DNA from 3 places in the Sphingopyxis sp. 550A genome. Region 1 is predicted to be linked to each of the others. Evidence: predicted binding sites of a transcription regulator. Region 1 holds the regulator's gene; each other region holds the start of a gene.
What was found. Region 1 encodes LexA, which represses DNA repair genes until DNA is damaged. Its sites were predicted from a motif close to GTTCCNCNCTTGTTCT; they were not measured.
Positions count from the first base shown of each region.

Region 1 (5,320 bases):
GGATCGCCGGGCGGGATCGCGGCGGCGCTGGTCACCGGCGATCGCGGCGCGATATCGCCCGAGGATGACGAGGCGATGCGCCGCGCAGGGTTGGCGCACCTGCTGTCGATCAGCGGGCTGCATGTGACCGCGGTGATCGGCTTTGCGATGCTCGTCGCGATGCGGCTGTTCGCACTCAGCGGGCGGCTGGCGCTGGCGGGATATGTGCTGCCGATCGCCGCCGCGGCGGGCGCGCTGGCGGGGGCAGGCTATACGTGGCTCGCGGGCGCCGAAGTGCCGACGCTGCGTTCGCTGATCGCGGCGCTGCTCGTCCTTGTCGCTTTTCTGATGGGGCGCGAGGCGTTGACGTTGCGGCTTGTGGCGGCAGGCGCGCTGATCGTGCTGTTATGGCGTCCCGAATCGCTCGCGGGGCCGAGTTTTCAGCTCAGCTTCGCGGCGGTGACTGCGCTCGTCGCGCTTCACGAAAGCCCGGCGATGCAGCGCTTCCTCGCGCGCCGCGACGAAGTGCTGCCGCTGCGATGGGGGCGGGCGCTGGCGGGATTGCTGATCACCGGGCTGGTGGTCGAACTGGCGCTGGCGCCGATCGCACTGTTTCATTTCCACAAGGCGGGGCTTTACGGCGCGCTCGCCAATGTCGTGGCGATCCCGCTCACGACCTTCGTCATCATGCCGATGGAGGCGGCGGGGCTGCTGTTCGATAGCGTCGGGTTCGGCGCGCCCTTCTGGTGGGTGGCCGATCACGCGCTGCGCCTGCTCATCGCGCTTGCGCACGCGGTGGCCGACACGCCGGGGGCGGTCGCGACGCTGCCGAGCTTTCCGCGTTGGGGCTTCGCGCTGACCGTTGGCGGCGGGCTCTGGATCCTGATCTGGCGGACGCGCTGGCGTTGGGCGGGGGCGGTGCCGCTAGCGATCGGGATCGCGGCGTTGCTCGCGCAGCCGCGCCCCGATCTGCTCGTCACCGGCGACGGGCGCAACATCGCGGCGGCGGTGCCCGGCGGCGGCTATGCGCTGCTGCGCGACCGCGCGGGCGATTTCGTGCGCGATGCGATGAGCGAGGCGGCGGGGATCGACGCGCCGCTGAGCGCGCTCGCCGATCTCGACCATGTCGAATGCAACGCCGATTTCTGTCGCTGGCATCAGGGCGCCGACGGCGTGCAACGCGTCATCCTCGCCTCGCGGGGCCGTGACCGGATCGAGGGCGCCGAGATGGCGGCCGCCTGCGCCGCGGCCGATGTCGTGATCAGCGATCGCTGGCTGCCGCGCGAATGCATCGGGCGCTGGCTGACGATCGACCGCGACAGTCTGGCGCAAAGCGGCGGGCTGGCGATCTACCTGGGGAGCAGGCCGCGAGTCGTCGCCGCGCTACGCGCGGGCGACGAGCATCCGTGGCGCCGCCCCGACCAGCTCAGTGGTAACGACGAAGCAGTCCCGAAAGACGCCCTTGCACCATGACGCGCCCGGCTTCGTAGCGCTGCGGCTCATAGGCGCTGTTGGCGGGATCGAGCCGGATCATCTTACCCTCGCGGCGGAAAAATTTGAGCGTCGCGTCCTGCCCGTCGACCAGCGCGACGACGATGTCACCCTCGCGCGCGGTGTCGGCTTTCTGGATCAGCGCATAATCGCCGTCGAAGATGCCCGCCTCGACCATCGAGTCGCCCGACACTTCGAGCGCATAATGCTCGCCCGCGCCGAGCAGCGCGGCGGGAACCGCGAGCTGGTTGTGATCCTCGAACGCCTCGATCGGTACGCCCGCAGCGATCTTGCCGTGCAGCGGCACCTCAATGATGTCGTTCGCGGCGATCGGGCGCAGCGCGGGGGCGGGCTTGCGCAGCGGGACGATATTGTCGCGCTCGCTTACGACGGGAGCCTTGGCGCCTTCGGGGGTCTTGAGCACCTCCAGCGCGCGGGCGCGATTGGGGAGGCGGCGGAGAAAACCCCTTTCTTCCAAAGCGCTTATCAGGCGATGGATACCCGATTTCGACTTGAGGCCGAGCGCTTCCTTCATCTCCTCGAACGACGGCGAGATCCCGCTCGCGTCGAGGCGCTGTTGGATGAAGTGGAGCAGTTCATGCTGCTTGGCGGTCAACATCGCTTGTTCTCCATGATGCCCCGAATGGACCGGGCGCCGGACATAGGGAGAACGATAGTGGAACAAATCGGAACTTGTCAAGCGATGTCGATATAATCGGCCAGTTCGCCGGTGGCTTTGGCGGGTGCGCCGATCTCGCGGATCAGCAGCGCGTCGGCTTCGGCGAGCGGGAAGGTGCGGCCGCTGTCCTGCCCATCGAACAGCATGAGGCGCTCGCCGTCGCGGCGCGCGCGCAGATAGTCGCGCCGCGCGCCGCCGGGGCCAAGCGCGGTCGCGAGTGGCGCTCGCCGGATTCCGGGCAGTGGGTCGCGCGCGCCGGCGAGATGGCGGACGAGCGGGAGCAGGAACAGGGTCGCGGTGACGAAAGCCGACGATGGATTGCCGGGCAGACCGAGCAGCAGCGCGTCGCCGATGCGACCCGCGATCAGCGGCTTGCCCGGCTTCATCGCGATCTTCCAGAAATCGACGCGCCCGCCCGCATCTTCGAGCGCGCCGCGGATATGGTCATGATCGCCGACTGACGCGCCGCCGACGGTGACGATGACGTCGTGACGTCGCGCCAGATCCTTGAGAACACGCGCGATCATCGTCCGGTCGTCGCGCATGTGCAGCGGCAGGCCGACGTCGGCGGGTTCGCGCGCGAGCAGCGCCGCGAGCATCGGGCCGTTGCTGTCGGGAATCTGGCCGGGTGCGAGCGTGCGGCCCGGCTGCACCAGTTCGTCGCCGGTGGTCATGATCGCGACGCGCGGGCGCGCACCGACCGCAAGCTGCGCTGTGCCGCCCATGATCGCGGCGGCAATCGCGCCCGGGGTCAGGCGCGTTCCGGCGGCGAGGAGTCGGTCGCCCGCGGCGAAATCGCTCGCGCGGGGGCGAATATGCTGGCCGCGCGCCGGCGCATCGCCGGTCAGAGTGAGCACTGTCTCCTCGGTGGCGGCATTTTCCTGGATGAGGATAGTGTCGGCGCCATCGGGAAGCATGGCGCCGGTGAAGATGCGCGCCGCCTGGCCCGCGCCGAGCGGTGCGGACGGCGCGGCGCCTGCGGCCACCTCGCCGGTGATCCGCCATGGGCCGGGAAGATCGTCGAAGCGGATCGCATAGCCGTCCATCGCCGACAGCGGCGCCGCGGGCTGGTCGCGTTCGGCCGCGATGTCCTGTGAAAGATAGCGGCCAAGAGCTTCCGAAAAAGCGATAGTTTCCGGCGCGAGCGGCGGGCGCAAGGCGAGCAGGCGCGCCTGTGCCTCCTCGACGGCAAGCAGGCCGTTCATGCGGCGCGCCAGTCGCCCGAGCGGCCGCCGCTCTTTTCGAGCAGACGGATATCGCTGAGGATCATCGCGCGGTCGAGCGCCTTCGCCATGTCGTAGAGCGTCAGCAGCGCGACCGAGACGGCGGTGAGCGCCTCCATCTCGACCCCGGTCGGGCCGGTCGTTTCGGCCGTGGCGCGGACCGAAACGCCGGTGTCTTCCCAGTCGAATTCGACCGAAACCTTGGTGAGGGCGAGCGGATGGCAGAGCGGGATCAGGTCGGACGTGCGTTTCGCGGCCATGATGCCCGCGATCCGCGCGGTCGAAAGGACGTCGCCCTTGGGCGCGTTGCCGCTGCGGATCGCGCTCAGTGCCTCGGCCGACATGGCGATGCGACCGCTCGCGACGGCACGGCGCCGGGTGGCGGGCTTGGCGCCGACATCGACCATATGCGCTGCGCCGCTGTCGTCGAGGTGAGTCGGTTTGCTGGTCATCGGAGGCGAGCCAAGCAAGGTGGGGCGGGGAAGGCAAGGGGGATGGTGGGTTTCGGCCGGAAGCGGACGCTTCTCTCCCCTCCCGCAGGCGGGAGGGGGCGGGGGTGGGCAGCGACGTCGCGATGGCCCACCCCGCTGCGACTAACGAACAAGTTCGTAAGTCTCGCTGCCCCTCCCGCTTGCGGGAGGGGAAAGTAGCGCCATCCTTCAACGACCGCTTCCCACCCCACAGCGGAAATGTCGCTTTACCCGTTCAGGAGTGCCTTTGTCGCCGCCTCGACATCCGCCTGGCGCATCAGGCTTTCGCCGACGAGGAAGGCGTGGACGCCGCTTTGCGAGAGGCGGTGGCAGTCGGCGTGGGTGGCGATGCCGCTTTCGCCGACGAGAAGCGTGCCGGGCGGCACGCGTTTCGCCAGCCGCTCGGTTACCGCAAGATCCGTCTCGAAGGTCTTGAGATCGCGGTTGTTGACTCCGATCAGGCGCGAGCGCAGCCGCGTCAGCGCGCGGTCGAGTTCGGTTTCGTCGTGCACCTCGACGAGAACGTCCATGCCGCGCTCGATCGCCGCTTCCTCGATCTCGCGCATCGCGCCGTCGTCGAGCGCGGCGACGATGATCAGGATCGCGTCGGCGCCGATCGAGCGCGCTTCGGCGACCTGCCACGGGTCGATCATGAAATCCTTGCGGAGAACGGGAAGGTCGCACGCGGTGCGTGCCGCGATCAGAAATTCCTCATGCCCCTGAAAATAAGGCGCGTCGGTGAGCACCGACAGGCAGGCCGCGCCGCCCGCGGCATAGGCGCGGGCGTGTTCGGCGGGATTGAAATCTTCCCTTATCAATCCCTTGGACGGCGAGGCTTTCTTGATCTCTGCGATCAGGCCGAAGCCGCCCGCGCTGATCTTTGCCCGCAGCGCCGCGGTAAAGCCGCGCGGGGCGCCGGCGTCGATGCCGTCGAGGTCGGCGATCGAATAGGCCTGACGGCGTTGCGCCACTTCCTGCGCTTTGGTCGCGAGAATTTCGATGAGCTTGTTCATTTATAGGCGATCCAGCAATTGAGCAGGGCGTTGGCGAGCCCCTTGTCGATCGCTTCCGCAGCTTCCTCGACGCCGTCCGCGAGCGTTTCGGCGGCGCCCGCGACGACCAGCGCTTCGGCGGCATTGTAGAGCACCGCGTCGCGATAGGCGCCGGGCTCGCCCAGCAGCAGCGCGCGGAGCGCCGCCGCGTTCGCCGCTGCGTCGCCGCCGCGGATGGCGGTGATCGGATGGTTGGGAAGACCGGCGTCGGCGGCGGTGCTGCGCTGCATCCGTACGCCCTCGCGGGTGACCACCGCGACCTCGTTGCCGCCGGCGAGCGACAGTTCGTCGAGCCCTTCGTCGCCCGAAATCACGCGCGAATGATCGGTGCCGAGCCGGTGCAGCGCCTCGGCATAGACGGCGACATAGGCGGGACGCGCGATGCCGACGAGCTGGCGCGAAACGCGCGCGGGGTTGGCGAGCGGG
Region 1 is NZ_CM131615.1:1,570,087-1,575,406, forward strand. Features, by position in the region: gene ACVENA_RS07605 (ComEC/Rec2 family competence protein) at 1-1,452, shown strand, start outside; gene lexA (transcriptional repressor LexA) at 1,406-2,089, opposite strand; gene ACVENA_RS07615 (molybdopterin molybdotransferase MoeA) at 2,167-3,354, opposite strand; gene moaC (cyclic pyranopterin monophosphate synthase MoaC) at 3,351-3,824, opposite strand; gene trpC (indole-3-glycerol phosphate synthase TrpC) at 4,070-4,855, opposite strand; gene trpD (anthranilate phosphoribosyltransferase) at 4,852-5,320, opposite strand, start outside.

Region 2 (5,320 bases), 1.0 Mb from region 1:
CAGTCGGGGGGCGGGCTCCGCGGGGCCGGTTCCGGTGCTTGCGGCGCTGTCGCGGCTGGATGCCGCGATCGTCGGCGGGCTCGCCTTGCTGTCGGTCGCGCTGCTGTTCTGGGCGACGGGCAATGCGGTGCTGGCTGCCGGCTTCCTCGCCGGACTCGCGATCGCCGTCGGCGGCGTCCTTCTCGCGCGCCGGCTGTTTCCGGCCGTGGCCGTCGGCGAGGCGGCGCTGCCCGACTGGACGATGCTGCGCGCGGCGGTCAACCACGACGATGTCGCGATCGCGGTGACCGACCGCGCGGGGCGGCTCGTCTGCGCCAACGACCTGTTCGCGACGTGGATGGGCGGTTTCGTGACTCCGCCGGGGCTGCCGCTCGACGGTCGCGGTGCCGACTTGCTCAAGAACGCCGGGCGCGCCGCGTGGCGCGATGGCGAGGGGCACGCCAGCGACATCGCGGTCGGGCCGCTGCAATTGCAGGCGCAGGTGACGCGGACCGGGCAGGCCGAGGATTATCTCGTCTGGCGTTTCGCCGCGCTTGAGCGGCTCGACCTCGCGAACGAGGTGATGCGCCATCTCGACGGCCCCGCTGGCCGCACCCTCGGGCACGCGGGGATCATGGCGGCGCTGGTCAGCCCCGAAGGACGGCTGCGCACCGCCAACCAGGCCTTTCTGCTCCGCGCGTTCGATGAGGGCGGGCAGGCGCATTATGCCGGGCGCGACGTTGCTGCTCTGCTGCGGCTCGACGATGCGGGGACGCTCACTTTCGCACGCGAGGGCGAACGGGCGACGCCAGTGCGGATGCTCCAGATCCCGCTGACGCCGGCCGACGGCCATGGCCCGGTGCTGCTCGCGATGCTCGACGAGGAGATGGGGCCCGCCGATCGCGGCGCCGCGCAGACCTATGTCGAGACCTTGCTGTCGCTGCTGCCTTTCGGGCTGGCGCTGGTCGATCGTGACGGGCGCTTCCTTTACATGAATCGCGCCTTCGTCCGCGCCGCGGGGATCGGCGATGGGCGCCCGCCGCGCTATCCCGGCGATTTGGTGGTCGGAGAGGACAAGGGGCCGCTTGCCGACATGATCCGGCGCCACAGCAGCGGCCAGCAAGTCGGCGGCGATTTGTCGATCCGGCTCATCGGGCAGGGCGACGATCCGGTGTCGATGCGCGTCGTCGGCGTGCGCGGGCTCGGCGAGGCGGCGGTGCTGCTCAGCCTCAAGGATTCGAGCGAGGAATCGCGCCTCAAGCGCCAGGTCGCGCAGGCGTCCAAGATGCAGGCGGTCGGTCAGCTCGCGGGCGGCGTCGCGCATGATTTCAACAATATCCTGACCGCGGTGCTCGGCGCCTGCGACCTGATGCTGATGCGCCACACGCCGGGCGATAGCGATTATGACGACATCCAGCAGATTCGCAGCAATGCCAATCGCGCCGCGAGCCTAACGCGGCAATTGCTCGCCTTCTCGCGCCAGCAGACGCTGCGTCCGCAGATATTGCAGCTTCCCGACGTGATTTCGGAAGTATCGCACCTGCTCAAGCGGCTGATCGGCGATACCATCCAGCTTACCGTGCATCACGGCCGCGGGCTTGGCGCGGTGCGCGCCGACCCGGGACAACTCGAACAGGTGATCATCAACCTTGCGGTCAACGCGCGCGATGCGATGGCGGGTGCGGGGACGCTGACGATCGAGACCTATCCGGTGTCGGCCGCCGACGTGCGCCAGATGGGCAATGAATTCATGCCCCCCGCCGACTATAGCGCGCTGAAGGTCAGTGATACCGGAAGCGGCATTCCCGCCGACGTGCTGCCGAAGATCTTCGAACCCTTCTTCACCACCAAGGATGTCGGCAAGGGAACCGGGCTCGGCCTGTCGACCGTCTATGGCATCATCAAGCAGTCGGCGGGCTTCATCTTTGCCGACAGCCGGCCGGGGGAGACCAGTTTCACCATCTATCTCCCCGTCCACCGCGCGGGGAGCGACGGGCCCGCGACGCCCGCGCCGGCGGCGAAGCCGAAGAAGAGTCAGTGGGGCACCGGCACGATCCTGCTCGTCGAGGATGAGGATATGGTGCGCGCGGTCGCGGAACGCGCGCTGACCCGTGCGGGTTATAGCGTCGTCACCGCTTCGCAGGGCGAGGAAGGACTGGAGCGTTTCGCCGGGATGGAAAAGATCGACCTGATCGTCAGCGATGTGGTGATGCCGACGATGGACGGCCCGGCGATGGTGCGCGCGATGCGCGCGAAGCGGCCGGTGCTGCCGGTGCTCTTCATGTCGGGTTATGCCGAGGAGCAACTCCGTCAGTCGATCGACATCGCCGACGTCGCGTTCCTGCCCAAACCCTTTTCGGTTGCGCAATTGACCGAAGCGGTGTCGGCGGCGCTCGACGAAGCCGCGCATCGGGCGGACCATGGCTGACGCGCCGCGCATCCTGCTGGTCGAGGACGATGTGCTGATCGGCATGATGCTCGCCGATATGTTCGACGCGCTCGGCCTGCCCGAGCCCGCGCAGGCGACGACGAACGGCGAGGCGCTGGCGGTGATCGCCGCCGAATCGCTCGCGGGTGCGCTGATCGACATCAATCTCGGCGACGAAAAGGGCTGGCCGATCGCCGACGCGCTCGCGGCGCGAGGCATTCCTTTTGCTTTCACCTCGGGCGGCGGCGACGTGATCCCGCCCGCGCACGCGCACCGGCGGCTGGTGACCAAGCCGTTCCGCCTCACCGATATCGAGGCGGCGATAGGCGAGTTCGGAGCCTGAATCGTCGCCCCCCACAGGCGGGGGATGCCGCCGTTCTTACACTTCGTCATTGCGAGCGAAGCGAAGCAATCCAGGGCGGTTTTCAAACACTCTGGATTGCTTCGCTTCGCTCGCAATGACAATTCCAGAACATTGTATGTTCCCCTCTTGTTCCATGAGAACAAATGTGGCACATGAGGCAGGCGTTGCGATGCTTCCGCGGTCGCTCTAGAGCAGGAAAGGGACGGCAATGGCCGGACAATTGTCACTCGTCGAATCGGGGAAATCAGTGAACGGAACGGACAGGCAGAAGGCGCTTGACGCCGCGCTCGCGCAAATCGATCGCGCGTTCGGCAAGGGCTCGGTGATGAAGCTGGGCTCGAAGGAAGCGATGCAGGTCGAGGCGGTTTCGACCGGCTCGCTCGGGCTCGACATCGCCTTGGGGGTCGGCGGTCTGCCGCGCGGCCGCGTCATCGAAATCTATGGTCCCGAAAGCTCGGGCAAGACCACGCTCGCGCTGCACTGCATCGCCGAGGCGCAGAAGATGGGCGGCACCGCGGCCTTCGTCGATGCCGAACATGCGCTCGACCCCGTCTATGCCAAGAAGCTCGGCGTCGACATCGACGAACTGATCGTGTCGCAGCCCGACACCGGCGAACAGGCGCTGGAGATCGTCGACACGCTGGTGCGCTCGAACGCGATCGACGTCCTCGTCGTCGACTCGGTCGCCGCGCTCGTCCCGCGCGCCGAGATCGAGGGCGAGATGGGCGACAGCCACGTCGGCCTCCAGGCGCGCCTGATGTCGCAGTCGCTCCGCAAGCTCACGGGATCGATCAGCCGCTCGCGCTGCATGGTGATCTTCATCAACCAGCTTCGCATGAAGATCGGCGTGATGTACGGCAATCCTGAGACGACGACCGGCGGCAACGCGCTCAAATTCTACGCTTCGGTTCGCCTCGACATCCGCCGCACCGGCCAGATCAAGAATGGCGACGAAATCGTCGGCAACACGACGCGCGTCAAGGTCGTCAAGAACAAGGTCGCTCCGCCGTTCAAACAGGTCGAATTCGACATCATGTACGGGCAGGGCATTTCCAAGATCGGCGAAATTCTCGACCTCGGCGTCAAGGCCGGACTGGTCGAAAAATCGGGCGCCTGGTTCAGCTATGACTCGATCCGTATCGGCCAGGGTCGAGAGAATGCGAAGACCTTCCTGACCGAGAATCCCGAGCTGATGCAGCGCCTCGAAAGCGCGATCCGCACCCGCACCGACGCGGTGGCCGAGGAAATGATGACCGGCCCCGACGATGACGGCGACGATTGATCGATTCTGAACGCCATCCGGCCGGTTTCCTCTCCCACGGACCGGCCGGCCGACGGCGGCGGGCCCCGCAGCCTCCTTGCGGCTGCATCGCACCTGCACCTGTCCCTCTCGCAGGTCGGCCCGCCCGCCGTTGATTCCTCGCTGCCGGTTCCGCGGTATATGATGCGGCGGCGGTATTGGGGTGGGGAACTGCCCTTCCTGACCTTCGTCATCCCCGCGAAAGCGGGAACCCAGAGTGGGGTCAGCCGACGCACGCTCTGGGTTCCCGCTTTCGCGGGAATGACGACGATAAGAGATGCTGAGCGCGACTTTCAGTCTCTCGTCATCCCGGACTTGATCCGGGATCTATTCATCCGGCGCTGAGAGAATGGATCCCGGATCAAGTCCGGGATGACGATGCAAGATAGGTCCGCTTCCGGTCGAAACCCGCCATTCCTCGAAAATCGGGCGAACCGCGCGAATGGGGAGAGAAATCGTTCGGCATCTTGTAGTCCGCAGGCGATAGATTGTTTCTCGGATGCGCTGAAACCTGCAGACTCTCGCCATTTTTGCGTGAATTGTCTTCCTTTCTGCGCATGAGCGCTTCAAATCGTCATCCGACCCGATGCGAGCCGAAGGAAAGCACAATGAGCCTGATCGTCCATCACCTGAACAACAGCCGCTCGCAGCGCATATTGTGGCTGCTCGAGGAAATCGGCGCGCCCTATGAGATCAAATTCTACGACCGCGATCCGGTGACCAATCTCGCCCCGCCCGAACTGCTCGCTGTGCATCCGCTCGGCAAGTCGCCGGTGATCGAGGACGGCGGCAAGGTGATTACCGAATCGGGGGCGATCGTCGAATATCTCTGCGAACGCCATGGCGGCGGCGCTCTGGTTCCCGAACGCGGCACCGACGATCATGTCCGCCACCTCGAATGGATGCATTTCGCCGAGGGGTCGGCGATGACGCCGATCCTGCTACGCATCTATACCGCGCGGCTGGGCGAAGCGGCGGCGCCGCTCGAAGCGCGTATCGCCCAGCAGCTCGATTCGCATTTTTCCTATATGGAAAGCCGGGTGAGCGACGCGGGCCATTTCGTCGGCTCCGATCTGTCGGCGGCCGACGTGATGCTCAGCTTTCCCGCCGAGGTTGCGATCATGCAGGGCATGGCACCGCGCTATCCGAAGCTCGCGAATTTCGTGAACGCCTGTCACGACCGGCCGGCATGGCGGCGCGCGCGCGACAAGGGCGGGGCCTATTATGGCTATTGAACATCGGGGTCTCT
Region 2 is NZ_CM131615.1:2,617,090-2,622,409, reverse strand. Features, by position in the region: gene ACVENA_RS12675 (response regulator) at 35-2,407, shown strand; gene ACVENA_RS12670 (response regulator) at 2,400-2,750, shown strand; gene recA (recombinase RecA) at 2,980-4,053, shown strand; gene ACVENA_RS12660 (glutathione S-transferase family protein) at 4,680-5,306, shown strand; gene ACVENA_RS12655 (hypothetical protein) at 5,296-5,320, shown strand, end outside.
Region 2: recA (recombinase RecA) is a predicted target of LexA. The motif match lies at 2,889-2,904, and genes of this name have one in related genera.

Region 3 (5,320 bases), 1.6 Mb from region 1:
TCGGGCATGCCGATCGTGTCGAGCAGGTGACTGTACGCCGCGATATGCACCGTTTCCATGTTGCTGAACGCGGTCAGCATCATCTTGATCTCGGTCGGCTTGAACACGCGGCCGTATTTTTCGTGGTAGCAGTCCTGCACCTCGATATCGGCCTGGGTGAAGAAGCGGAAGATCTGCGTCAGCAGGTTGCGTTCATGGTCGCTGATCTTTTGCGCCCAGTCGCGGCAATCCTCGCCCAGCGGCACTTCCTCGGGCACCCAGTGGATCTGCTGCTGGCGCTTCCAGAAATCGAACGCCCAGGGATATTCGAAGGGCTTGTAGGTCTTGCGGGCTTCTAGCAGCGACATTGCGGGTTCCTCGGGTTCTGATCTTCTGTCGTCATCCCCGCGAAAGCGGGGACCCAGTGTTGCGTGACCCCGTCCTGGGTTCCCGCTTTCGCGGGAATGACAGGAAGGGGGAGTGCGGCCTTATTGGCAGGCCAGACACTCGTCATAATCGGTGCTTTCGGCGCTGAGTTCATATTTCGGCGCCTCGGCGGTGTTGTCGGCCTCGACCCCGCCCGCGAAGCCGGCGCGCTGCACCGATTTCGAGCGGAGATAATAGAGTGATTTGATGCCGAGCTCCCACGCGCGATAATGGAGCATCAGCAGATCCCATTTCTCGACGTCCGCCGGGATGAAGAGGTTCAGCGACGCCGCCTGATCGATATAGGGGGTGCGGTCGGCGGCGAGTTCGAGCAGCCAGCGCTGGTCGATCTCGAAGCTGGTCTTGTAGCAATCCTTCTCGTCCTGGGTCAGGAAGTCGAGGTGCTGGACGCTGCCGCCGCGTTCGAGGATCGAGTTCCAGACCGCGTCGCTGTTCTTCGCCTTGTCGACGAGCAAAGCCTCGAGGTGCGGGTTGCGGATCGAGAAGCTGCCCGACAGCGTCTTGTGGGTGTAGATGTTCGCGGGGATCGGCTCGATGCAGGCGCTGGTGCCGCCGCAGATGATGCTGATCGACGCGGTCGGCGCGATCGCCATCTTGCAGCTGAAACGCTCCATCACGCCCTGATCGGCGGCGTCGGGGCAGGGGCCGCGTTCCTTGGCGAGCAGCATCGACGCCTGATCGACCTGCGCGCGGATATGCTTGAAGACGCGCAGGTTCGACGACTTCGCCATCGCGCCCTCGAACGGCAGGCCGCGCGCCTGAAGGAAGCTGTGGAAGCCCATCACGCCGAGGCCGACCGAGCGTTCGCGCGACGCGCTATATTTGGCGCGCGCCATTTCGGGCGGGGCGCGGTCGATATAGTCCTGCAGGACATTGTCGAGCATGCGCATGACATCCTCGATGAAGCGCTTGTCGCCGTTCCACTCGTCCCAGGTTTCGAGGTTCAAGGACGAGAGGCAGCAGACTGCGGTGCGGTCGTTGCCGAGATGGTCGCGGCCGGTCGGCAGGGTGATTTCCGAGCAGAGGTTCGAGGTCGAGACCTTGAGCCCGAGGTCGCGATGATGCTTGGGCATCATGCGGTTCACCTGGTCGATGAAGATGATGTAGGGTTCGCCGGTCGCAAGCCGCGTCTCGACGAGCTTCTGGAACAGGCTGCGCGCGTCGACGGTGCCGCGGACGCTCTGGTCCTTGGGGCTGCGGAGGTTGAATTCCTTGCCGTCGCGGACGGCCTCCATGAACTCGTCGGTGATCAGCACGCCGTGGTGGAGGTTCAGCGCCTTGCGGTTGAAGTCGCCCGACGGCTTGCGGACCTCGAGGAACTCCTCGATCTCGGGGTGCGAGACGTCGAGATAGCAGGCGGCCGAGCCGCGACGGAGCGAGCCCTGCGAAATCGCGAGGGTCAGGCTGTCCATCACCCGGACGAAGGGGATGATGCCGCTGGTCTTGCCATTGAGGCCGACGGGTTCGCCGATGCCGCGCACCGCGCCCCAATAGGTGCCGATGCCGCCGCCGCGGCTGGCGAGCCAGACATTCTCGTTCCAGGTGCCGACGATGCCCTCGAGGCTGTCATCGACCGAGTTGAGGTAGCAGGAGATGGGCAGGCCGCGGCCGGTGCCGCCGTTCGAGAGCACCGGGGTCGCGGGCATGAACCACAGCTTCGAGATATAGTCGTAGAGGCGCTGGGCGTGGTCGGCGTCGTCGGCATAGGCCGAGGCGACGCGTGCGAAGAGGTCCTGGTACGATTCGCCGGGGAGGAGGTAGCGGTCGCGGAGCGTTTCCTTGCCGAAATCGGTGAGCAGCGCGTCGCGGCCGGCGTCGGTCGCGACGTCGAATCGGCGCGCGTGAACCTTGGGCTCGCCGCTGTCGTTCAGCTTGGTGGTCTCGGGGGTCGATTCGCCCCCCGATTCGCCCTTCGCCGGAGCGTCCGTCTTTGCCAGTTCCATCGTCGCCACGTCGCTCGTCTCCACCCGTTCCGTCTCGCGAAAATCCATCTAACTCGCCCTCATATTGCCTATGCGCCGCGGCGCATATGTTCCTGTCTTGTTCGACTCAGGGCGAAGCCCCGATCCTAGCATCTAAACGCGTCCCCGGGGGCACTTATTTTCGGCGCACAGAGGGTTTTCCCGTGCCCATGGCTCATGGGCGACGGAAATCCGCCACTTTCAGTCCGATACTATTTCTTGGGGTGCCCCCGTGGTTGACCCACCACCTATAGTGCCACGTCGGCGCGCCGATGCAAGACGGTAAATGACAGATTGAGGACTCAACTCGTCGATAATTTGATTCGGTTCACCGCTGGAAAAAGGCATTCCACGGCCCCAACCGCGCTTTTCCTAGGGGCTTGGGCCATTGCGGCGCGAAAGGATAAAATGCGGCGTCGGTCGCAGCGCCGATCCCGGCCGCGGGGGGCAGTGGAAGGTTGCGAAACGCCATGCGAAGATGGCGGGCTTCGGGAGCGGCGGTGCCATCCTTCGCCGTCATTCCGACCCTTCGGCAGGCTCGGGACAGACTTAATCCGGGATCCATTTTCTCAGCGCTGGATGAATGGATCCCGGATCAAGTCCGGGATGACGAGAGTCTGAAAGTCGCGCGCAGCATCTCTTATCTTCGTCATTCCCGCGAAAGCAGGAACCCAGTGAGGAGTCAGCCGACGCGCGCTCTGGGTTCCTGCTTTCGCGGGAATGACGAAAGTTAGGAAGGGGCGGCCTCCCGCCCCAATGCGGCCCTCGGCCGGGTTTGCATCCTCGAATCGGCAAAGAAAAAGGGCCCCGGACGATGTCCGGAGCCCTTTTCTGATTTTGTGTCCAGGTTAGGCCGAGCCGCCACCGCTACCGGTGCCGCCGCCACCCAGGAACTTCCAGAACCAACCCATGTCAGATCTCCTGTTGGCACTGCCCACGAGGAACAGTTAACGGAGCGTATACCTTAATAGACAAGGTAAATCGAGTCTTAACTATAATCCCGCGCGAACGATTGCTGCCAATCTGGCAGTCAGGCGGTGCGGCTGTGGGGGGAGGCGGAGAGGCTATTCACCAGTTCGGTAAATAGCTGGGGTTTTCCAAGCAGATATCCTTGGCCGACATCGCAGCCCAACTGGCCCAGAAGCGCGAGCGTCGGCGCGTCTTCGATGCCTTCGGCGACCGCGACGGCGCCCAGACGGTGTGCGAGATCGATCGTTGACTTGACGACTTCGAGGTTCCGCTGCGAATCGCGCATCGTCATCACGAATCGCTTGTCGATCTTGATTTCGTCGGCCTCGATCTCGGTCAGATATTCGAGATTCGACTGGCCGGTGCCATAATCGTCGATCGACAGGCGGATGCCGGCGCGGCGGAGCTGCGCGAGCGTCTGCTTCGCCTGGCGGCTATTCTCGATCTGCGCGGTTTCGGTGATCTCGATCGTCAATTTCTCGGCGGGCAGATGGTGTGCGGTCAGCATCACGCGGATCGTCCCCACGAGGTCGCTGTGGTCGAGCAGGGTTGCCGACAGGTTGACCGACATATGGATATCGAGCCCGCGCTGGTGAAGATCGGCAGCCGAGCGGATCGCCTGATCCATCACGAACAGGGTGAGGCGATAGATGTCCTGGCTCCTTTCGGCCTGGACGATGAATTCGTCGGGCGGGATCGGGCCGCGCGTCGGGTGCGTCCAGCGCGCGAGCGCCTCGACCCCGACGAGTTCCTTGGTCGTGATCGCATATTGCGGCTGGAAAGCGACCCAGATATCGCCGCCCGACAGTGCATCCTCGAGCTGCGAATGGAAGGACAATTGCCAGCCGGCATCGTCCTTTTGCCGCGGCGTATATTTGGTCCACAGCGAGCGGGTGCGGATCGACTTTTCGGCGGCGACGAGCGCGGCGGCAAGGCGCTGGGCGTTCGAACCCTCGAACTCGTCGTTGACCCCGAAGGCGATGGCGACGTCGACGCGAAGCTCGCCGATCGTCAGCGGCGCGTTGAACAGCGCGGCGAGGCCCGCGAGCTGCCCCTCGATCTGGCTGTGCTGATAATAGGGAACGAGCCAGGCGAAGGTGCCGTCGAGGTCATGGTGCAGGACCGTGCCTTGCGAGGCGAGCTGGAGGCGGCGGGTAACCTGCTCGACGAGTTTGCCGATGCCGTCGCCGGGGATGAAGGCGGCGAGATCTTCGAAATTGACGACCTTGGCGGCGATGACCGTCGCGCTGCCGAAGGGGGCCTGACTGCGCAAAGCCTCGAAATTGGGAAGGCCCGAGATGGGGTTTTCGCGCTGTGCGGAGTCGCGGCGGCGCGTCCGCGAAACATTGGCGCCGATGACCATGAGGTAGAAGAAACCCGCGCCCACCGAGATGGTGACGAGTTGCGACGAAAGTATCGCCTTTGCGACGACGAGCGCCGCCGCTACGCCGAGGCCGGCGAAGCTGAAGCGACGGCTGCGGCCCGCGAGCAGCAGCGGCATTGTCATGAGGACGGCGAAGCCGAGCGCCGGCGACCAGCCGAGATTGACGGGATTGCCGCGGCGCAGGGTCTCACCCGCGATGAGATGGATATAAGCCCCCGGCACCAGATCATGACCGGGGAGATAATGGCCGTCGGAGAGGCGCGAGGCCGTGGGCGCGAAGATCACGTCCTTGCCGGCGAGCTCGCGTGCGCCCACTTTCCCGCGGATCACGTCGATTGCGCTATATTGCTTGATGCTGTCTGTGCGGTAGGAAAAGTCGATCCGGAAGACGCTCGGCCGGTCGCCCGACTTGTTGGCGAGCACTGCGGCGAAGCTCGGCAATAGACGTCCCTCGGCATCGTACATCAGCGGTACGTCCCAGACCTGCCAGATCTGATATTCCCACGCGAGGCTTGCCTGGGCAGCCTGCTTGCCGAACGACGGGTCGGGAAAGATGGTAACGACTCGATCGGACCCGGGT
Region 3 is NZ_CM131615.1:3,120,337-3,125,656, reverse strand. Features, by position in the region: gene ACVENA_RS14980 (ribonucleotide-diphosphate reductase subunit beta) at 1-347, opposite strand, end outside; gene ACVENA_RS14975 (ribonucleoside-diphosphate reductase subunit alpha) at 468-2,417, opposite strand; gene ACVENA_RS14970 (EAL domain-containing protein) at 3,418-5,320, opposite strand, start outside.
Region 3: ACVENA_RS14975 (ribonucleoside-diphosphate reductase subunit alpha) is a predicted target of LexA. The motif match lies at 2,458-2,473, and genes of this name have one in related genera.